Regions from separate parts of the Microbacterium sp. W1-4-2 genome, predicted to be linked through region 3. Evidence: predicted binding sites of a transcription regulator. Region 3 holds the regulator's gene; each other region holds the start of a gene.
What was found. Region 3 encodes LexA, which represses DNA repair genes until DNA is damaged. Its sites were predicted from a motif close to TCGAACANNTGTTCGA; they were not measured.
Positions count from the first base shown of each region.

Region 1: AC3RX0_RS13605 (DUF222 domain-containing protein) is a predicted target of LexA. The motif match lies at 1,309-1,324, and genes of this name have one in related genera.
Region 2: AC3RX0_RS03635 (HNH endonuclease signature motif containing protein) is a predicted target of LexA. The motif match lies at 1,710-1,725, and genes of this name have one in related genera.

Region 1 is NZ_JBYRJC020000003.1:205,235-208,507, reverse strand. It holds gene AC3RX0_RS13605 (DUF222 domain-containing protein) at 1-1,298, opposite strand, end outside; gene AC3RX0_RS13600 (nitroreductase family deazaflavin-dependent oxidoreductase) at 1,423-1,806, shown strand; gene AC3RX0_RS13595 (hypothetical protein) at 1,848-2,288, shown strand; gene AC3RX0_RS13590 (DNA polymerase IV) at 2,285-3,273, shown strand, end outside.
Region 2 is NZ_JBYRJC020000001.1:812,249-815,521, forward strand. It holds gene AC3RX0_RS03630 (class I SAM-dependent methyltransferase) at 1-74, shown strand, start outside; gene AC3RX0_RS03635 (HNH endonuclease signature motif containing protein) at 130-1,680, opposite strand; gene ychF (redox-regulated ATPase YchF) at 1,804-2,877, shown strand; gene AC3RX0_RS03645 (NRAMP family divalent metal transporter) at 2,940-3,273, opposite strand, start outside.
Region 3 is NZ_JBYRJC020000005.1:86,676-89,948, forward strand. It holds gene metE (5-methyltetrahydropteroyltriglutamate--homocysteine S-methyltransferase) at 1-865, shown strand, start outside; gene lexA (transcriptional repressor LexA) at 944-1,558, opposite strand; gene AC3RX0_RS16330 (LysM peptidoglycan-binding domain-containing protein) at 1,919-2,278, shown strand; gene AC3RX0_RS16335 (histidinol-phosphate transaminase) at 2,325-3,273, shown strand, end outside.

The DNA.
Region 1 (3,273 bases), on a different contig from region 3:
TCGGTGTCGATCGCGAGGCGCTGACAGCCGTCTTGCCGGCAGGTGCCGTGGACGAGGGCGAGCCAGGTCTTCTGCGCCTCGGTGGCGTGCCGGGACCGGCGGTCCATGTCGAGGATGACGCCAGTGAGGGGGTCGGTGATCACCCGGGTGAACGAGGACGCGGTCCGGAAGATCTCCCGGGCGGTGGCGTCGTCGACCGGGCCCTGCCCGGGGATCAGCGCCTGCTCGTTGAGGTCGAGGCCGGGCAGGCCCGCTCGGTCGGTGCGGACGGTGGACTGGGCGGCGGGAGTGAGCCGGTTCAGGGGGATCGTGACGAACACCTTCGTGACGATCGCGGGTGTGGTCTTGCGGCCGGGGTCGATGACCACGGCGCCGGGCCCGGTGCCGGGCGAGGTGGTGCGGGGGTTGCGACCCAGGAGCAGGTCGCGGGCCAGGTCCGCGCGCAGCTGGTGCCGGGTGCGGCCCTCCCGCCGGTCTTTGCTCATGTGTCTGGCCTGAGAGGTCAGAGACCGGAAGACTGCGTGCACGTCTTCGGTCGCGGCGTGCAGGATCAGGTCGCTGACCCCGTCGGGCAGGTCCTGGTACGTCACGGCCCGGTTCTTCAACGCCTGCGCGTGCGTTCTGCTCTCGTTCTGCGGGGTGAGCCGGCGGGCCAGGTCCCGGGCGCGGCGGCGGAAGACCCCGAGGCTGGTGTGCGGGGCGAGTTCGGCCAGGGCCCGGTCGAACGTGTCCCGGGTGGGTGCGTCGGCGGTGGCGCGCAGGTGCACGGACTCGTTCAGTGCGGCCAGGGCGTATGCGACCGGGGCGAAGCCCTCCCGGACCCGGTGCCACAGGTGGGGGAGGTCGGCCCGGCCCGCGTCGGCCGCGTACGCGTGTTCCCGGACCTGGTTCTGGGTCAGCTGCAGCCGGGACGCGGCCTCGGCGACCGCGCAGCGCTCGGCCATGCCCGCCGGGTCCAGGTCGGCGGGGATCACGTAGATCTCCGGGTTCGCGCGGGCGAACCCGATCGCGTCGGCGAGGGCCTCGGCCCGGGCGGCCCCGCGCCGGTTCTGCTCGTACTGCTGGGCCTCGACGTGTTCGAACAGGTCGCGCAGCACCACCGCCCCGGCCTGTTCGGGCGTGGGCTCGAACGCGTGCTCGATCTCGAAGATCGCCGCCTCCCACTCCGGGCTGCCCGGCACGACCGGGACGCGATCCCGGGGCACCGGTGTTCCCGACAGCGACGCCGCGACCGTCGCTGCGACGACCCCGGCCCTATCGGGACCCCGGTCGAGGGTGCCTGCAGTGTCGTCTGCCATACCCGAACCATAGAACACACCTCCGACACTCGATTTCGACCGGGCATGTCCTTCGGTGACCCGCGCGCGTGTGAATCTGCTCATGATCAGCCTCCTGGGCGCGGCACCGCCGCATGATGATCCAATGAGCGATGCATCCCATCGTCCTGCGGTCCAGCGCAGATTCGCGCCGGTCGCGCAGAGTCTCGCAGGCAAGCGATGGTTTCCGCTGTGGGCGCTCGTGCATCATCGCGGGCGACGCAGCGGCACCGAGTACGCCACCCCGATCGCGGTCGTGCCCACGCGCGACAAGGGCATCGTGCTGATCGGTCTGCCCTGGGGCAAGGGGACGAACTGGGCGCGCAACGTCCTCGCGGCAGGCGGGGCCGACCTGATCTGGAAGGGCGGGATCGTGCACACGACCGCACCGCGCATCGTCGAGGCCGACGAGGCGGCGGCGCTCACGCGCAGCTGGCTGCGCCCGATCGTGCGGCGGATGCCCGCGGCGATCGTGCTCACCCGTCGATAGCGCTCGGATTCGGTGGGGGAGGTGACGGCTATCGTCGGGACATGACCAGATACGCCGTCGATGCCGACGTCGCGCTGACGCTGGCGTTCGACGAGAGGTCGATCGATCCCGCTCACACGCTGGTGGCCGCCGCAAGCGTCAGATCGCTCATGATGACGCAGCTGTATCGCAGGATGCGCAGCGGTGGGCTCGAGCCCAGGAACGCACGCGCGCTGCTCGAGCGCGTGGCCGAACTGAAGATGCGCGTGCTCGGCGACCGCGGCTCGCGCGCGATGGCATGGCGGCTCGCGATCGATCTCGATCGCGACGACATCGGCCCGCTCGAGACGCTCGCCGTTGCGGTTCTGCAGGCCGACGCGCTGGTCACCGTCGATCCCGTGCTCGTGGCCGCCGCCGACGGGCGCGTGCCGGTCGCTGCATACGAGGATCTGTTCCTCGCTCATCGACGAGCCGAGGGCGGGGGCGACACACTGGACTCATGACCGATCCCGCGCGCTCGTGGGTGCTGCACGTCGACCTCGACCAGTTCATCGCGGCCGTCGAAGTGCTGCGCAGACCCGAACTCGCCGGCAAGCAGGTGATCGTCGGCGGCAGGGGCGACCCGACTGAGAGAGCCGTCGTCTCGACCGCGTCATACGAGGCGCGCGCGCTCGGGGTGGGGTCGGGGATGCCGCTGCGCATCGCTGCGCGCAAGGCGCCGGATGCCGTCATCCTGCCCGTCGACGCGCCCGCGTACACGGCCGCTTCGGAGGAGGTCATGTCCACGCTCCGTGCGCAGCCCGGCGCCATCGTGCAGGTTCTCGGATGGGACGAGGCCTTTCTCGGCGTGACGACCGACGATCCCGAGGGCTACGCGCGGCAGGTGCAGCAGGCGGTGCTCGAGCGGACGCGGCTGCACTGCAGCGTCGGCATCGGCGACACGCTCGTCCGCGCCAAGAACGCGACGGACTTCGGCAAACCGCGCGGGACCTTTCGCCTCACCGCGCAGAACTGGCGCGAGGTCATGGGCGACCGGCCGACCATCGCCCTGTGGGGAGTGGGCGCGAAGATCTCCAGGCGACTCGCGGCACACGGCATCCAGTCCGTCGCGCAGCTCGCGGATGCCGACGAAGCCGTCTTGGTCGCTGAGTTCGGACCGAAGATGGGCCTGTGGTTCCGCCAGCTCGGCCGCGGAGACGGCTCGTCGGTCGTCGACGACACACCGTGGGTGGCGCGTGGCCACGGGCGCGAGACGACGTTCCAGCAGGACATCGTCGATCGTGCCGACGTCGAACGCGCCGCGCGCGATCTCGTCGCGCAGGTGCTGGCGGATGTTGTCGCCGAAGGCCGGCCGGTCATCGGCGTCGGCCTCAAGGTGCGCTACGCGCCGTTCCTCACCAAGACCCTGGTGCACAAGATCGCGGCGACCTTCGACCGGGACGTCGTCCTGGCCGAGACGCTGAAGCTCGTGGACAGGATCGAGCCCGG
Region 2 (3,273 bases), on a different contig from region 3:
GGATCGGCGCGGTCGGCGATGCCGTCGTCGACCTGCCGTACGTCACGCACGCGTTCCGCGCTCGTCGGCCGTAGAGCGACCTCCGGCCTGGCAGACTCGGCCGAACGCCGGCTTTCATCGCTGCGGGTGTCACGCGGCAGCTCGGCTCGCAGACCGGAATCGGGGTTCCGGTGGTGGTGTTCGCCAGAGGTATCTGCGGGCGAGTCTGGTGGTGAGGACGATGGGTTCGGCGCCGTCGGGCGGATGGAGGACGAAGTCGCCCTTTCCATCGCGGGTGATCCACCAGCGGCCGTGGTGCAGGTTCATATGGTGGAACCGGCACAGCAGAATGCCTCTGTCGATATCGGTTCTGCCGCCGGTCGCCCATCCGTCGATGTGGTGGGCTTCGCAGTAGTGCGCAGGGCGGTCGCAGCCCGGCCACCGACATCCGCCGTCGCGGATCGCGAGCGCGAGCTTCTGCTTCGGGGTGAACAGTCGCGCCTCGCGGCCCAGGTCGAGCGGATTGCCGTTCGCATCGAGCAGACACTCGGTCGCCCCGGTGTCGCATGCGTGCTGGGCCGCCAACCACGCTGGAAGAGGCGTGCTGTCGTCCTGAGCGGAGGCGAGCGAAGGCACATCCCGCTTCTCGGCATCCGCAGCGTCCTCGGTGATGAGGATCCGGATCCCGGCCTGCCGCGTTCCGAACACGGTGTCGGACTCGGCCAGCGCACCGGCCCGCAGCAGGTCGATCATCAGGTCGTACGCGAGCTGCTCGGTCGTGCGCGGATCGGCGGCCAGTTCGTCGGCGCGTGCCCGCTCGTCGTCGTCGACGAACCGAACCCCTCGACGCGGCGCCAGCGCCGAGTCCATGATGGTCTGCGCCCACAGCCCGCCTTCGTCGTCGAAGACGAACGATCCGTGTCGCACACCGTCCCGATCCACCCAGCTGCGGAACGACCGGTTCTCGTACCGTTGCTCGAACCGTTGCTGCGCGCCGGCGGGGTCGAGCAGGTCTCGGATCGCCCGGGCCTGGGCGGCCAGATCCTCGACCGTCCGGCACGCCGCCTCACCCACCAGTTGCGCCGCCGCCGTCTCCCATGCCGCCCGAGCTTCTTCCCGCGCCGCCGCAACCAGCTCGTCCAACGCCGTCGGGTCGCAGGATTCGGCGTCCGTGCAGATCGAGCCCGCATCGACCATTGGTGGTTCGCCGAGGTTGCGCAAGATCGCATCGTGCTGCGCTGTCGTGATCCGGCCATCCAGCAGTGCCGCACCCAGCGGAGCGTGCCATGGCTTCGTGGCGGGCACGCCGTCACCGTCGTCGGGTGGGGCATCCTCACCGTCGTCGTGTGTGCAGACGGCGCCGGCCAGCAGCGTCTCACCGGTGCGCACCTGCTTCGTCGCATCCGCGCGGGTCGCACCCGTGATCTGCTGCACCAGCGACACGGGTGAGCGATGCCCGCGCTTCTGCGACAGGCCCGAATGCCCCGCTTCGCGCGTCGAGCGGGCCGCGACGACCCCGGTCGCCGCCACCTGCAGGGACTCCAACGCGCGGATCGCCGCCGACGACTCGGTGATCAACTCGACGATCTGCTCATCGCCCAGACCTGCCACTACCGACGGCATCCGATCGGGCTCGGCATCCATCCCCACCACGCGCCGCAGCGCTTCGACGTGCGCCGCGATGTCGGTGAAGATTGCCATACTCAAAGCCTGCCATGAGCCTCCGACACTCGAATTGATGTACGCACTCTGCGCCGATCTCGAGGGGTCCGGTGGAAGCCGCGGGCCGGGCTGCGGCATCCACCCCCGGTAGACTGGTCGCCCGTGGCTCTCACCATCGGAATCGTCGGACTGCCCAACGTCGGCAAGTCCACCCTCTTCAATGCCCTGACCAAGAACCAGGTGCTCGCGGCGAACTATCCGTTCGCGACGATCGAGCCGAACATCGGGGTCGTGAACCTGCCCGATGAGCGGCTCGGCCGCCTCGCCGAGGTGTTCCACAGCGAGCGGCTGGTGCCGGCGTCCGTGTCGTTCGTCGACATCGCCGGTATCGTGCGCGGCGCATCCGAGGGGGAGGGGCTGGGCAACCAGTTCCTGGCGAACATCCGCGAGGCCGACGCGATCGCGCAGGTCGTGCGCGGCTTCGCCGATTCCGACGTCGTGCACGTCGAGGGCGAGGTCAACCCGCAGGCCGACCTCGAGACGATCGGCGCCGAGCTCATGCTCGCCGACTTGCAGACGCTCGAGAAGGCGATCCCGCGCTACGACAAGGAAGTCAAGGGCAAGAAGACCGACAGGGCCGTGCTCGAGGCGGCGCTGGCCGCGAAGGATGCGCTTGAGCGCGGCGTGCTGCTGTCGGCGTCGGGCGTCGACCTCGGCCCGATCCGGGAGTTGGGGCTGCTGACCGCGAAGCCCTTCATCTTCGTGTTCAACGTCGACGAGGCGGTGTTGACGGATGCCGCGCGCAAAGCCGAGCTCGAAGGTCTGGTCGCCCCCGCCCACGCCGTCTTCCTGGACGCGAAGATCGAGTCGGAGCTCATCGACCTCGACCCGGAGGATGCGGCCGAGCTGCTCGCGTCGACCGGGCAGGAGGAGTCGGGCCTGGATCAGCTGGCCCGCATCGGCTTCGACACGCTGGGCCTGCAGACGTACCTGACCGCGGGGCCCAAGGAGGCCCGTGCCTGGACGATCGGCAAGGGCTGGAAGGCGCCGCAGGCGGCGGGGGTCATCCACACCGACTTCGAGAAGGGCTTCATCAAGGCCGAGGTCATCTCGTTCGAGGATCTCGTCGAGCTCGGCTCGGTCGTCGAGGCCCGTGCGCACGGCAAGGCGCGCCTGGAGGGCAAGGACTACGTCATGCAGGACGGCGACGTGGTGGAGTTCCGCTTCAACGTGTGACCGCCTCCGGTCGTTGAGCGGGCGAAGCGAGACGACACGCGCATCCTGACGGCCGTGCCCGGTCACCCACCCGTGATCGTGTACCACGTGCCGTAGACGCCGGCCGCGCACATCACACCCGTCACGATCCAGCCGAGCGTCCGCGCGAGGTGACCGTTGCGGTACTTCCCCATCAGCCTCCGGTCGGCGGAGATGATCATCATGATGATCAGGAAGGGACCGGCAGCGATCCCGTTGACGGTCGCCGACAGCACCAGGATCTGGATCGGGTTGTGGACGACGACGGACAGCAGGATCCCGGCGATCAGGCCGACGGCCAGCAGGATGTAGAAGAGCGGTGCCCGCCGGGGCGAATCCTCCAGTCCCCACGGCTTGTCGAGCAGACCCGACATGCCC
Region 3 (3,273 bases):
GGAGCTGGGGCTGGACGTGCTGGTGCACGGCGAGCCCGAGCGCAACGACATGGTGCAGTACTTCGCCGAGAACCTGGACGGGTTCGCGGTGACCCGCAACGGCTGGGTGCAGTCGTACGGGTCGCGCGCCACCCGGCCCTCGATCCTGTGGGGCGACGTCTCGCGGCCCGCGCCGATCACGGTGGCCTGGTCGCAGTACGCGCAGTCGCTGACCTCGAAGCCCGTCAAGGGCATGCTCACCGGGCCCGTGACGATCCTCGCGTGGTCGTTCGTGCGCGACGACCAGCCGCTGGGCCAGACGGCGAACCAGGTCGCACTGGCGCTGCGCGACGAGATCGCGGATCTCGAGGCCGCGGGCATCGCCATCATCCAGGTCGACGAGCCGGCCCTGCGCGAGCTGCTGCCGCTCAAGCAGGCCGCTCAGCCGGCGTACCTCGACTGGTCGGTGGGGTCGTTCCGCCTCGCGACGGCGGGTGCGGCCGAGGCCACACAGGTGCACACGCACCTGTGCTACTCGGAGTTCGCGGTCGTGATCGACGCGATCGCCGCCCTGGACGCCGACGTCACCTCGATCGAGGCGGCGCGCAGCCGCGGCGAGGTCATCGGCGACATCGCGTCGTCGGGCTTCGCCCACGGCATCGGGCCGGGCGTCTACGACATCCACTCGCCGCGCGTGCCATCGGTCGACGAGCTCACGCAGCTGCTCGAGCGGGCGGCCGCCGAGCTGCCGCTGCGCCAAGTATGGGTGAACCCGGACTGCGGGCTGAAGACACGCGCGTACCCCGAGACCGTGGCGTCGCTGCGCAATCTCGTCGAGGCGACACAGCGCGTGCGCGCGGCACAGGAGGCGCTCTCCCGCGCGTAGGGCGCCCAAACGCGGTGGGCCCGGCCGGAGCATTCCGGCCGGGCCCACCGCGTTGTACGAGGAGGGGGCGCTGCGGGATCAGACCGCGCGCAGCACCGCCACGACCTTGCCCAGGACGACGGCCTCGTCGCCGAGGATCGGCTCGAACGCCGAGTTGCGGGGGAGCAGCCAGGTGTGCCCGTCGCGCTGGCGGAAGGTCTTGACCGTGGCCTCGCCGTCGAGCATCGCGGCCACGATCTCGCCGTTGACCGCTGTGTTCTGTGCGCGCACGACGACCCAGTCGCCGTCGCAGATGGCAGCATCGATCATCGACTCGCCCTGCACCTTGAGCATGAACAGCTCGCCCTTGCCCACCAGCTGCCGGGGGAGCGGGAAGATCTCTTCGACCTGCTGCTCGGCGGTGATCGGCACACCCGCTGCGATGTGACCGACCAGCGGCACCAGTGCCGCGTCACCGACCGCGGGCGCCGTTTCGGCCGGGTTCTCGGCCGACGAGCCGGGCAGGTCGATGAGGATCTCCATCGCACGGGTCTTGCCCGCGTCGCGTCGCAGGTAGCCGCTCAGCTCGAGCTGGTTGAGCTGGTGGGTCACGCTCGACAGCGACTTGAGCCCGACGGCGTCGCCGATCTCGCGCATGCTCGGCGGGTAGCCGTACCGGGTGATCGACCGCTGGATCACCTCGAGGATCGCCATCTGCTTGTCGCTCAGGCTCTTGCGCCGCCGCGTCTGCCGACGGGGCCTCGGGCCGTCGGCGACCGCCGCCGCGTCCTGGCCCGCGTCGCCGTGGTTCACATCGCTCATGTCAGCTCCCGTCCTGCCGCCCGGGGCAGCGTCTTCGAATGTCGGAGGTCGGTGATGGGGTGTCCTCATCGAAACGGTATCCGGTGAGAAGACGAATCGAGGCCAGCGCGTGGGCGTGTCGCCTTCGAAGATCTCCGATCCGGGTGCCTCTTGACAGTCTAATCAATCGAAGATAACTTTGGAAGAGAGATTCGGTGGCGATGCTCCCAGCCGAGCACGGTTCCCGAACGTCTCGTCCGAACAGGAGGACCAATGTCCGGCATCGCAATGGCATCGCACGTTCCGGCCCAGACCCGTCTGCGGTTGACGATTCGCGGGCGCCGCGTGCTGGCCGCGCTCGTGGCGGTCCCGCTGGCGGTGGCCGTCGGCATGGCGGTCGTGAGCGGGGGTGCGGCTCTCGCATCGAAGGATGCCGGGGCCCCCGCCGGCAGCTTCTCCACAGTGACGGTCGAGCCGGGCGATTCGCTGTGGTCGATCGCCCAGACCGTCGCTCCGGGCGCCGATCCCCGCGACGTCGTCGACGCGATCGTGCGACTGAACGCCCTCGACGGCGTCACGCTGTCGCCGGGCGAGCAGATCGCCATCCCGGCCGAGTACGCACCGGCGCGGTGAGAGCGGCGGGTCGGGGCCTGAAACCACGCGCCTGCCGCGCTCTACGATGGGAACCGTGAGCCCGCGCCTTGAAGATCTGCCCCTTCGTGACGACCTGCGGGGGCTGATGCCGTATGGTGCGCCCCAGGCCGCGCTGCCGGTGGCGCTGAACGTCAACGAGAACACGCATCCGATCCCCAAAGAGGTCTCGGACGACATCGTCGACGCGATCGCGCTGGCGCTGCGTGATGTGAACCGCTACCCGGATCGTGAGTTCACGCACCTGCGCGAGGGTTTCGCCGAATACCTGGGTCACGGGCTGACACGTGACCAGATGTGGGCGGGCAACGGCTCGAACGAGGTGCTGCAGCACCTGCTGCAGGCGTTCGCAGGTCCCGGGCGGACGGCGTTCGGCTTCGCCCCCACGTACTCGATGTACCCGCTGCTGACCCGGGGCACCGGTGCGGACTGGGTCGCCGGGTCGCGCGGGCACGATTTCACGATCACCCCCGAGGACGCGGCCGCGCAGGTCGCCGAGGCCGACCCCGACGTGGTGTTCCTCTGCTCGCCGAACAATCCCACCGGCACCCCGCTGTCGCTCGAGGTCATCGACGCCGTCTACGCCGAAGCCCGCGGGATCGTGATCGTCGACGAGGCCTACTGGGAGTTCGCCCCGCGCGACGAGAAGTCCGCGCTGACGCTGCTGCCCGATCGGGAGCGCATGGTCGTCTCCCGCACGATGAGCAAGGCGTTCGCGTTCGCGGGAGCGCGCGTCGGCTACCTCGCCGCCGACCCGGCGGTGATCGACGCCCTGCGGCTGGTGCGTCTGCCGTATCACCTGAGCGCGATCACCCAGGCCGCGGCATCCGCCGCCCTGCGGCACGCGAGCACGATGCTGCGCGCGGTCGACGAGATCGTCGTGCAGCGCGACCGCATCTCAGCGACGCTCGCCGCGCTCGGCTACGACCCGCACGAGTCGTGGACGAACTTCGTGCTGTTCGCCGGGGTCGCCGACC